DNA from 3 places in the Bacillus tuaregi genome. Region 3 is predicted to be linked to each of the others. Evidence: riboswitches for the same ligand, from Rfam matches in the RefSeq annotation. Region 3 holds a riboswitch; each other region holds the start of a gene.

Region 1 (4,129 bases), 640 kb from region 3:
CCGTAAGTGAGTTCTCGCCATTGTAAATATATTCGGTGCTCTCAACTGTATCCAGTGCAGGCCAGAACGGGCTTGCTGCCTTCCATGACTTTTGCCCATGAACAATGAGGATCTTCTGAAGTCCGCGCTCCAGTAATTTAGCCTCTAATTGATCCAAAATCCCTTTTTGGAGTACATATTCACCAGGTGCTCCATGTACATAGATCGTTTCCATCATTCGATTCTCCTTTTTAAAAGGTGCCAGGCACCGTAATCCATTATTTTGCCATCCACGTTGGTTTTCCAAAGCCTTGAAAGTCTTCATCAATGGCTTTTTCGAAGGCTTCAGATTCAACGACGGCTTTAATATCCTGTGCTAGCTGTGTATCCTTGTTAGCTGTTGTTACGGCAACGACATTACGATATTTATCGTCCATATTTTCAAGCTGAAGGGCATCAAGCAGGTTCATGCCGGCAGCTAATGCGAAGTTACCTGGTACTGCTGATAAATCGGCGCTTTCCACCGCACGAGGCAGCTGGCCTGCTTCAATTGGCTGGAAGGTAAGGTTTTTCTTGTTGTCATCAATATCCTTTTCAGATACTGTCAGTGGGTCTGCGTCTTTGCTTACGGTAATTAAGCCTGCATCCTGAAGTGTATTGAAGGCACGGGCTGCATTGGTTGGATCGTTCGGAATCGCAACGGTTGCTCCATCTTGAATGTCGTCTAATGACTTAAAGCTGTTTGAATAAATACCCATTGGTGCTGTTGGTACGGAAATTAAGCCTGTTAAATCCATCTTGTTTTCCTTAGCAAAGGTTTCGAGATAAATAGAATGCTGGAATAGGTTAGCATCGATATCGCCTGTATCTAAGGCATTATTCGGCTGAATGTAGTCACTGAACTCCACTAGCTTTACTGTGTAGCCTTTTTCCTCTAAGCCTGGCTTGATGATTTTTGTAACCATGTCACTATAGGGTCCTGCTGTTGCACCAAATTTGATTTCCTTTGATTCTGTTGTCGATGCTTCTTGCGTTTCACTCTTTTCTTCATTGCCGCCGCAGGCTGCGAGGACGACTGCTGCAAGTAGTAAGATAAAACTAATAAGCCATTTTTTCATGTGTGATTCCTTCTTTCTGTTATTTAATTTTTTATTGTATTATCGTTTATCAACGGCTTTGGAGATAAAGTCTCCAAGCAGCTGGATGAGCTGAACGAGTACGATTAAGATGACGACAGTGGCAATCATTATCGTGTTGTCGTAGCGGTAATAGCCGAAGCGAATGGCTAAATCACCAATTCCACCGCCGCCGACCGTACCGGCCATCGCTGAGAATCCAATTAAACTAATTAGAGTTAGTGTAATACCAGAAATAATGCCCGATTTAGCCTCTAAGAGGAGAACATCCTTGATGATCATCCATGGAGTAGCACCAGCCGCAATGGCTGCCTCAATCACCCCTTTATCGATTTCTCGTAGGGCTGTTTCAACGATGCGGGCAAAGAACGGAATCGCCGCAACGGAAAGCGAAACACTTGCTGCTGTTGGTCCTATCGTTGTTCCGACTAATGATTTCGTCAATGGAATTAACGCGACCAGCAGGATGATAAAGGGGATGGAGCGTACCATATTCACAATAAAGCCAAGAACACTTTGCACGAGTCGGTTTTCCCAGAATAGCTCTTTATCTGTTACATAAAGCAGAACTCCAATCGGAAGACCGATGACAATCGCAATGATTAAGGAAATGCCAATCATATAAATGGTCTGGAAAAATGCAGTGTTAATATCAGGAATGAGTTCGATTAAATGGTTGAAGTCAAATGCCATTCTGAATCACCTCCACCTGTGCGGTTCGTTTTTCAATAAAATGAAGCGCCTGATTGATTTCTTCTTTTTGACCATTCAGCTCCATGACAAAGATCCCAAGCGGTGCTTCACCGATATACTCAATTGAGCCGTGAAGAAAATTGCCATTCACATTAAACCGCTGCAGTGTATCCGAAATCACACTGTCACCGGCAACATCGCCTTTGAAGGTGACTTTTACAATGATGCCTTTACACTTTTGTAAAATAGCTTCTGGAATCTCAAAGGAAACTACACTTTTAATAAATTCCTTTGCCAGGTCTGTCTGTGGGTTAGAGAAAATATCATACACAGGACCTTCTTCGATAACCCTTCCCTTTTGCATAATGGCCACCCGGTGACAGATTTCCTTTACCACGTTCATCTCGTGAGTAATTAAGACAATCGTAATATTTAATTCTCGATTAATCTTCTTTAATAGCTCAAGGATGGACCTTGTTGTCGTTGGGTCCAACGCAGAGGTTGCTTCATCACATAATAGGACGGATGGGTTATTCGCCAGTGCCCTTGCAATGCCGACACGCTGCTTTTGACCGCCACTGAGCTGTGACGGATAGACATCCTTTTTGTCAGCAAGTCCAACCATTTCAAGCAGCTCTTCAACACGTCCATTGATTTGATTTGCTGGTGTTTTGGCTGCCTTTAAGGAAAATGCAATATTTTCAGAGACGGTTTTTTGACTGATTAAGTGAAAATGCTGGAAAATCATGCCGATCCTTAAACGCTGCTTACGTAAGCTATCGCTATTTAGCTTAGTCAGGTCAATTCCATTCACACTAATGATGCCTGACGACGGTCGCTCTAGTAGATTAATGCAGCGAAGCAACGAGCTTTTTCCGGCTCCAGAATAACCGACAATCCCATAGATTTCGCCTTTTTTTATGAAAAGGGACACGTTATCTACACCTTTGACAGGGCCGCTTTTCGTTTGATAAGTCTTTGAAAGATTTTGAATATTAATCATAGAATCCCCTCCTTTTTCAAAAGTCTATTAAACCAATTTATTTAGGTGGTTTTATAAGTGAACTAGCTCCTCGTTATTAGAAAATCCCTTTCTACTAAAAAATGCTTCTTTCAATTGAAAGAAGCATCGAAACTCGGTCTATCATTTCGACTTATCTTTCAGAATGAAAGTCATTCTGCAGGATTTGGCACCTTCCCATGTGGGGGTTGCCGGACGTCATAGGGCCTTGTCCCTCGGTCACTCTGGATAAGTTAGGTATTTAGTTATGATTAGTATAGTACTAATATTATAATCATCTGTCAATATATTAAATTCACTTTTTTAAGAAAATAATAAAAGTGGATGTTTAACTTCATTCAGCAATTGCTTTTTGTACCGAAAGCTTGCGACAGGTACAGAAGTCCTCCACTTCTATCAACCTGCATAACTTTAACAGAGTCAATTATATAAGTCTGTTCGTCTGTCCTGGAAAATTGGGATGGTGCGACGGACTTTTTCCACCTCTTGTAAATCGATCTCTGCATAGTAGATGGCCTCTTCTGTATGACCGCCAATTAGAATTTCCCCCCATGGAGCAATAACCATCGAATGACCGTTAAAGGCATTGTTCGGGTCTGACCCAACGCGGTTTACGGCGACAACATAGCATTGGTTTTCAATCGCACGAGCCTGTAACAATAACTGCCAATGGTCGATCCTTGGTGTCGGCCATTCAGCTGGAATAAACATTATGTTAGCACCATTCAAGACATGGGCACGAATCCATTCAGGAAAACGGAGGTCATAGCAAATGACACCACCACATGTCGTACCGTCTAACTCAAAGGTATTCATTGTTTGACCGGCATCCAAATAGACATGTTCATCCATTAGTTTAAATAGGTGGGCTTTGTCATATTCCGAAATGATCTGTCCGTCTCGGTCCGCAATATACATCGTATTATAGAATTTACCCTGTCTTTTTGTTGAAACCGACCCACCTACAATATTTACTCTATATTCCTTTGCCAGATTTGAGAAAAGAGTTTTTGTCCGTTCACCATTAGGATCTGCTAGTATGTCAAGCTGCTTTAGGGCATAGCCGGTGTTCCACATTTCTGGCAGTACTACTACATCTGCCTGGTTTTTTGCAGCCTTTCTAATCGCTTCATCAACCTTTGGATAATTCTTTTCTGGCTGCCCATATTCGATATCCATTTGCACTACTGCTATTTTCATTTCATCACCACCGCTAGACAAGTTACTATAAAGATTATAGAATCTTACGTAAAATCGCAAACTATTTTATTCACTATTCTGTATGATAAATAATAGATTT
Region 2 (4,129 bases), 580 kb from region 3:
AGCACTGATTAGTGATTTAATGGATGAGCAGCTGAATGTTACATTAAGTTCGGAATGGTGGTGGATTGCTCAAATACTCTATCATTTGTATTCAACGGAGAAGGAAATAGCCCAATTTGTCTTACAGTCTCTGAAAACAATTAGTAAAAAGGTAGAGGAGAGGGACGTATCTTTCATTGAAGCTTGTAATGTAATAGCTAAAGCTGCCGAAGTGCCGCCTGAGGCATTCTTCAGTAAAAAGGAAATCACTCAGTTATTAGAAGCATCGAGGTTTCAATATACACAAGCTATTTTTAATGAAACACATAAAAGATCTTTAACAGAAAAGTCAGTTGAGCATCCAGGCTTTGGAGAGATTAGTTTAAAGAATATGCTAGATGTGATTTGGTTACACGAAGAACAGCATCTTCAGCAACTGAAAGAAATAAAGCAGCAATTAGTTAAGTGCCCTAATTAGTTAGCAATCTATTATCCATCTAATCTCCGTTACTTGAAATGGCCTATGGTACTCCCTATAAAAAAATCCGTTATTTATTGATGCCATGGCAACAGCTGTCTTGAATAGGAGCGATTAACTTAATCAATCCTTATAGAATATTACAGGGGTGAACTATATGGAGAAACAATCGATTCCTTCTTATCAACTATTTAATGAAGGTCATTTTTCAAAAAATATAATATTTAAAAGTAACCATAGCCAGGTATTTCTGTTAAATTTACTGCCGGGTCAAGAGATGCCTTCTCATTATCACATCGGTGCTGAATTATACTTACATGTCCTTCAAGGCAGCGGAACATTTAGTATCGATGGACATGAGCTTATCGTAAGTCAAAATGAGGTGATACATTGTGATGGAACCCAGAGATTAGGCTTTGCTAATACAGGAAATGAAAATGTATCTATCTTTGTAACGCTTAGTAAAATGAATCGCTAAAAATGGATGGATGAAAGAGTGAAAAGAGATTCGGATATATGCATGATTCTGTTAATTTTTTACTTGAAAATGAGCTAAGGACATGTTAACATCATTAACAATATAATAATTCAAAAAAATAAAATAGCGATAACTTCTTATCCAGAGCGGTGGAGGGACAGGCCCTATGAAACCCGGCAACCATTAAGGCGAATTCTTGCCTTGAACGGTGCTAATTCCTGCAAAGGCAGCAGCCTTTGAAAGATGAGAGGAATGTGTGTTAAACATACGAACCTCTCTTTTAAGCAAAGAGAGGTTTTTTGGATGTTAAGAAGCTATCGCTCGAAAAGGAGCGAACGAAAATGGAAAAAGCAGTATTTGGTGCAAGCGGGTTCTTTAGTCAACAAGCATTTCAGACAGCCTTACGAGGGGTTGAAAAGGTTTCAATCAATCACCCGAGCGGGACAAACTTAGACATAGTGGAAATATGGTTTAATCCATGGAAGGTATCCTACAAAGAGCTATTGGATTTATTTTTCGATCTACATGACCCTACGGCAAAAGAGGGACAGCCTGATGATAATCAATCATTGATTTTCTTCGCTGATCATCATCAGCTTGCATTGGCTAAACAAAAGAAATGTGAGCTGAAGCCGTTTTTTAAAGATCGTATTATTACACAAATTACTCCGTTTTGTGAACACACTCAATTCCATGCAGAGGCATAAAATAACAATTGTACGAAACCACAGAAAAAAACATCAGCTGAGAAATAGGAATTATTCATAATAAAACGGTGTGAAATTCAAGTTTCACACCGTTTTCGTTCGAATTAAAGAGTATTCACCTTTTGAATCAGCTGATCCCATTGTTGAAGGAAGTCCTCTGGTGTTAAGGGAGGACTGTAGAGATATCCCTGTATGTGCGTACACTGTTTCATTTGTAAAATATTCTTTTGTACCTGTGTTTCGACCCCTTCGGCAATGACCTCAAGCTGTAAATGCTGGGCCATCGAAATAATGGTTGAGACTATCGTATGATCCTGTTCATTCTCTGTGAGATCATGGATAAAGGATCGGTCAATTTTCAGACGGTCGATGGGGAGATGCTTTAAGTAATGCAACGAAGAATAACCTGTCCCAAAATCATCAATGGCAATTTTACAGCCTAAATTTTTTAGCTCCTGCATCGTTTTGGAGGCGTGCTCCATATTCATCATCATGCTTTCCGTAATTTCAAGCTCTAAAGCCTCTGGTGGTAATTCCGTTTCAAGCAGAATCCCCTTCACCGTATCGTTCAGGTCCTGTGAATAAAATTGACGTGAGGACAGGTTCACAGCGATGCTTAAGGAGGAGTACCCGAGATTATGCCACTCCTTTAATTGTCTACACGATGTTCGAAGCACCCATTCACCGATGGGAATAATCAGTCCGGTATTTTCTGCCATCGGGATAAATTGGTCAGGTGAAATGGGACCATAGCTTGGATGATCCCAGCGAAGCAATGCTTCCAACCCTTGTATCTTACCAGAAACAATATCTATCTGCGGCTGATAGACGAGACGAAGCTCTTGATTATGCAAGGCATAATACAAATCGTTCTCCAAAACAAGTCGGTCAAGTGCTTTACCATCCATACATGACTTATACATTTTAAACGGAACCTGTTGTTGAGCTGCTTCTGTGAGCGCCATGTTGGCGTGCTTCAAAAGCTCGTCGTTGTCATCCCCATGCTGTGGATACAGTGCACCGCCTATCGTTACGGAAACGTTGAGAAGGAGATGCTTGACCTGCATCGGCTCGTTTATTCTAGCTTGAATCTGACTGCAGGCTGCAGCCAAATCCTTCTCATCTAAAGCAGGGTATAGGAGGGCAAATTCATCACCCGTGAGCCGACCAACAAATACATGTCCTGGAACGTGTTCTTTCAGCCTGTTCGCAACATTTTGGAGAATTAAATCACCAAAGGCATGTCCAAGCGCTTCATTAATTTGCTTGAATCGATTGATATCAATCATTAAGATAGCGAAGGATGGATGCTTGAGCATGACCTGTGCGAGTTTTTCTTTTACATAACGAAGATTTGGCAGCTGGGTTAATTCATCGTGGTATGCCATGTGTTCAATTCTTTCTTTGTCCTCTTTCTGTTTAGAAATATCACGGAATACAATAATCGACCCTGCCACTTTGCCATTTTCAAAGATGGGGCTTGCAACATACGAGACAGGAAATAAACGGCCGTTTTTTCTCAAGAACCAATCCTCTGAAATTCTATATACCTCTCCATTTTGCAGGGGTTTGGTTACAGGACATTCTTCATTCGGAAAGGTGGACCCATCTTTCCGGCGATGAATTAAATCATGAAGGTTTTGATTGCGACAATCTTCCTCTGTCCAGCCAAGCAGCTGCTCGGCCTCTGGATTCATATAGGTCATCAGCCCATTTGTATCCATAACAATCATCCCTTCTCCCATATAAGTGGTTACAGACTGGAGAAAGGCTTCGTTTTGGCGGATTTGATCCTCTGCTTTTTTTTGATTTTCTTTCATTATATTGAAATTTGAAACCAGTTCACCTATTTCATCCTTGCTTGTGGCTTCAATCACATCTTCGGTATAGTCTCCGCGGGCAATGAGCTTTGCCTGATCGGCTACTTGTACAATAGGCTTTGTCAATCTTTTGGAAAACCATAGAATGACAATCACACCAGCAAATAGCGAGATCGCTAGGGTTATTAACAGAATATAAAGAACACGGTCCGCTCCTGCGTTAAAGTCGGGTAAATAGGCTCCAGCACAGACAATCCAATTCCAATGAGGCTCTTTTTCCGCATAAGTAATTTTGGGAACAATCTCATTAGGGTTATTGGGTAAAGGCCATTCATAGGTGGTAAAGCCTCCGCCATTGTTAGCAGCCTTCACAATCTCTCTTGTAGAATAAACACCGTCTGTTGTCTTTACATCCCAGACATTCTTCCCTTCGTAATCAGGGTGTGCGAGTTCAACACCAGTGGAATCTATTATAAAAATAAAGCTTTGCTCTCCCAAGTTCAGGCGTGTATTAATGGGACGCTTTCCGTTTGCAGCCTTATTACCTAATAGGGAAACCTTTACTTGTTCCTGTGCCTCTTCGATTGAAATCCTGCCTGCTTTTACCTGCTTATCCAACGCGCCAATCATTTCGATGGTTAATCGTACATTTGTCTTAAGCGATTGT
Region 3 (4,129 bases):
CGCTGCGAACAGCAATAATGTTGACATATGGTGATTCACTGTCTTCGATGGCAATGGAATCCTCAAGTGGATTTAAGCCAGCATCAATGGCAAAGTTGGAATTGATTAGTACAATGTCACCCTCGTCGTTATTATAAATTTGTGGCAGTAGCTCTGCTGCATACTCTGTGTCAAATTCTAGGTTTCGAGGATTTTCCACAATATCCTCTAATGTAGCTGCTGTTTTATCAATGCCGTCTTTTAAGGTAATTAAGCCTTCTTGTTCTAACAAGGAAAGTACACGTCCATGGTCTGCCACAGAGTTACTGATAATCACCTGTGCTTTCTCTGGTAGATCACTTAAAGATTTATACTTCTTGGAATAAATACCAATTGGCTCGATGTGGATCCCACCCGCATTGGCAAAATCATAATTATTTTCCTTCATTTGATTTTCAAAATATGGGATATGCTGAAAAAAGTTTGCATCAAGATCCTTTGAATCTAGGGCCTGATTTGGAAGCACATAATCCTGGAATGTTTCAATTTGAAGCTCAATTCCCTTTTCCTCTAAAATAGGCTTAGCCTCTTCCAGAATTTCAGCATGTGGTACATTAGATGCACCGATTACAAGCTTTTTCGTTTCTTCTTTTGAATCTGCTGAAGAATCGTCCTTACTTTCATCTGCCGCACCGCCGCAAGCTGCCAGCACAAGTACAAACACTAATGAGAATAATGCAGTTAACCACTTTTTCATTTTGACATCCCCTTTACCTTTTATCTATTTTAGTTGTTATAATATCTCCAATAAATTGGATGATAAATACAATCACAAGAACAATAATCGTGGCCATTAACGTAACATCGAAACGGCTGCGCTGGAACCCTTCAAGATAGGCTAGGTTTCCTAGTCCTCCCGCACCGATGACACCTGCCATGGCCGTAAAACCAACCAATGAAATGGCTGTAACGGTAATCCCTGAGATGAGAGCCGGAAGTGATTCCGGAATTAATACCTTCCAAATAATCGTCGAGGTTTTCGCTCCCATTGACCTTGCTGCTTCAATGACCCCTTTATCAATTTCCCGAAGGCCAATTTCTACCATACGGGCATAAAATGGCGCTGAACCGATAATCAAGGCCGGTAATGCCGCATTTTCACCAATCATCGTTCCAAATACCAGCTTTGTAAAAGGAATTAATAGAACAATCAAGATGATAAACGGAATCGAGCGAAAGATATTCACCACGGCACTAATTACTTTATTAATGGCGTAATTCTGCCATAAATTCCCCTTTGCTGTTAAAAATAATAGTAATCCTAGAATAATACCAAGAATAAACGTAGCAAGAGTGGAAATCCCTGTCATATATAAGGTTTCATTTGTCGCTTCCCACATTTTTTCCCAGTTCACATTTGGGAACCATTGATTAAGCATTCGGCATCACCTCCAAGCCAACCTGCTGTGTATCGATATACTCAATGGCTTTTTCAATTTCGCTATTTTCCCCATCAAGGTGGATAAACAAGGTCCCATAGGCCCCATTTTGTGTTTGCGAGATTTTCCCCTGAAGAATATTAATCGTAATCTCAAAATGCCGGATTAAATTGGTGATTAATGGCTTTTCAGCACCATCACCAATAAAGGTAAGCTGAACCACTCTTCCGGAATGATACTCTGAAAGCAAATGATCAATGGTTGCTTTTGTCTCCTCAGGCTCTGTCACCTGCTGAACAAAGCGCTTCGTAATGGCCTGCTGCGGATTTTTAAAGACCTCTAATACTGTGCCCATTTCTACCACTTTCCCTGCATCCATGACGGCAACACGATGACAAATCTTTCGAATGACATGCATCTCATGGGTGATTAGGACAATCGTTAATCCAAGTCTTTTGTTAATATCAACCAACAGCTCCAAAATTTGATCTGTTGTTTCTGGATCAAGCGCTGATGTCGCTTCATCACATAATAATACCTTTGGATTGTTAGCAAGTGCTCTTGCAATCCCAACCCTTTGCTTTTGACCACCGCTTAGCTGTGACGGATAGGAATCCTCTCTGCCTTGAAGTCCAACAAGCTGAATCAGCTCATCGACTCTTTTCATACGCTTTTGCTTCGAAACCCCGGCAATTTCAAGCGGGAAGGAGATATTTTCTCTTACCGTTCTCGACCATAAAAGATTAAAATGCTGGAAAATCATGCTGATTTCTTGGCGGGCTTCTCTCAGCTTAGCCCCTTTTATATGTGATACCTGTTTATCTGCGACCGTAACCGTTCCGTCAGAAGGGAGCTCCAGACCATTCAGCATTCTAATGAGTGTACTTTTTCCGGCACCACTATAGCCAATGACACCAAATATTTCGCCTTCTTTAATTTCAAGATTAACATCTGTAACGGCTGTCACATTGCCTTGCCTTGTAGAGAATATTTTTTTTACATTCTTGATTGAAATCATCGTGATTTCACCCCTTTACTATCCATAGAATATCCCATTCTGCTTAACAGAAATTAGGTTAATCATTAGCTTTTATACAAATAAATGCCTTTCCGCATATGAGCAGAAAGGCACTAGGCTGTTGCTACCTTTCTCTCATCTATCAAAGCTCAAGCGCTTTGTGTGAATTGGCACCGTGTCAATTGACCATTAGCAATTGACGGTTGCCGGGTTTCATCGGGCACATCCCTCCACCTCTCTTGATAAGAGCAAACCTGTATATTAAGTTCAAAGATATCAATTTCTCTGACAATTACGAGTGATATCGTATCATGGATAGAAAAGGGTGTCAACAAATATTCATATTCTACTATAATAATAGTTTAATCTAATTCGTCCTTACCGCTTATCGTGAAGTCTCTCCAGTTGCCTTTTGAATAGCCTGCTCTAAATCATCAATTAAATCCTCAACATTTTCAATTCCAACAGAAAGACGGATTAAATCCTCTGTTACACCGGCTGCTTGCAAGCCTTCTGCGTCAAGCTGCTGGTGAGTTGTACTAGCTGGATGAATGATCAGGCTCTTTGCATCACCGACATTCGCCACATGTGCCCAAAGTTCAATATTGTTAATGAGCTTTGCTCCAGCCTCTCTGCCGCCTTTGATGCCAAAAACGATCATAGAGCCAGCGCCCTTTGGTAAATATTTCTCCACAAGTGCTTTATCCGCACTGCTTTCACTACCAGGGTATAGAACCCAGTCGACGCCAGGGTGGTTTTCTAAATACTCGGTTACCTTTACAGCATTCGCCACATGCTCCTTCATTCTTACATGCAATGTTTCCAGTCCAAGAACGAAATAGAAAGCATTTTGCGGGCTTAAAGCAGGTCCCATATCACGTAGAAGTTGCACACGTGCTTTTGTAATATAAGCTGCAGCACCAACTGCTTCCGCATATACAAGACCGTGATAGCTGTCATCAGGCTCTGTAAAGCCAGGGAACTTCGGTGAATTCCAATCAAATTTACCACCATCGACGATAATTCCGCCTGTTGTCGTTCCATTACCTAATAACCATTTGGTTGCCGAATGAACGACAATATCTGCACCAAATTCAATCGGACGGCATAGATACGGCGTTGCAAACGTATTGTCAATAATCAGCGGCACGCCTGCTTCATGAGCAATTTCAGCCACTTTCTCAATGTCTAGCACCTTCAGGCTTGGGTTACCGATTGTTTCAGCAAACACAGCCTTCGTTTTCTCGGTGATCGCTGAGCGGAAGTTTTCTGGATCCTCTGGATCGACAAAGCTTACCTTGATGCCATATTTTGGCAGGGTAACAGCGAACAGATTATATGTACCGCCATATAGATTGGAGGCAGCGACAATTTCATCTCCGGCTTCCGCAATATTTAATATGGCAAGCGTAATGGCAGCCATGCCACTGGCAGTCGCAAGCGCACCGATTCCACCCTCTAATAAAGCCATTCTTTCTTCAAACACGGTGACAGTAGGATTGTGAATCCGGGTATAGATATAGCCTGGCTCTGCAAGAGCGAATAAGTTAGCGGCATGGTCCGTATTTTTAAATTGATAGGCATTGTTTTGATAAATCGGTACCACTCTTGCACCTGTTACCGGATCAGGCTGAAGTCCTCCATGAATCCCTAATGTTTCTAAACGATAGTTTTTCTCAGTTTCTGACATCTT

The links. A riboswitch is a leader RNA that binds a small molecule or an ion and turns the genes downstream of it on or off. The one in region 3 is predicted to bind S-adenosylmethionine.
Region 1: linked by a shared signal. The riboswitch ahead of BQ5321_RS03145 (methionine ABC transporter ATP-binding protein) and the one ahead of BQ5321_RS06045 (methionine ABC transporter ATP-binding protein) in region 3 are both predicted to bind S-adenosylmethionine.
Region 2: linked by a shared signal. The riboswitch ahead of BQ5321_RS08820 (peptide-methionine (S)-S-oxide reductase) and the one ahead of BQ5321_RS06045 (methionine ABC transporter ATP-binding protein) in region 3 are both predicted to bind S-adenosylmethionine.

Annotation. Positions count from the first base shown of each region.
Region 1 covers NZ_LT629731.1:161,204-165,332, forward strand. Annotated here, with positions in the region: gene BQ5321_RS03130 (iron-containing alcohol dehydrogenase family protein) at 1-217, opposite strand, end outside; gene BQ5321_RS03135 (MetQ/NlpA family ABC transporter substrate-binding protein) at 258-1,097, opposite strand; gene BQ5321_RS03140 (methionine ABC transporter permease) at 1,137-1,808, opposite strand; gene BQ5321_RS03145 (methionine ABC transporter ATP-binding protein) at 1,798-2,811, opposite strand; SAM riboswitch class I at 2,960-3,064, opposite strand; gene BQ5321_RS03150 (carbon-nitrogen family hydrolase) at 3,250-4,029, opposite strand.
Region 2 covers NZ_LT629731.1:1,378,359-1,382,487, forward strand. Annotated here, with positions in the region: gene BQ5321_RS08810 (DinB family protein) at 1-457, shown strand, start outside; gene BQ5321_RS08815 (cupin domain-containing protein) at 615-935, shown strand; SAM riboswitch class I at 1,070-1,185, shown strand; gene BQ5321_RS08820 (peptide-methionine (S)-S-oxide reductase) at 1,277-1,642, shown strand; gene BQ5321_RS08825 (EAL domain-containing protein) at 1,747-4,129, opposite strand, start outside.
Region 3 covers NZ_LT629731.1:801,156-805,284, reverse strand. Annotated here, with positions in the region: gene BQ5321_RS06055 (MetQ/NlpA family ABC transporter substrate-binding protein) at 1-736, opposite strand, end outside; gene BQ5321_RS06050 (methionine ABC transporter permease) at 750-1,418, opposite strand; gene BQ5321_RS06045 (methionine ABC transporter ATP-binding protein) at 1,411-2,436, opposite strand; SAM riboswitch class I at 2,569-2,685, opposite strand; gene BQ5321_RS06040 (O-acetylhomoserine aminocarboxypropyltransferase/cysteine synthase family protein) at 2,822-4,126, opposite strand.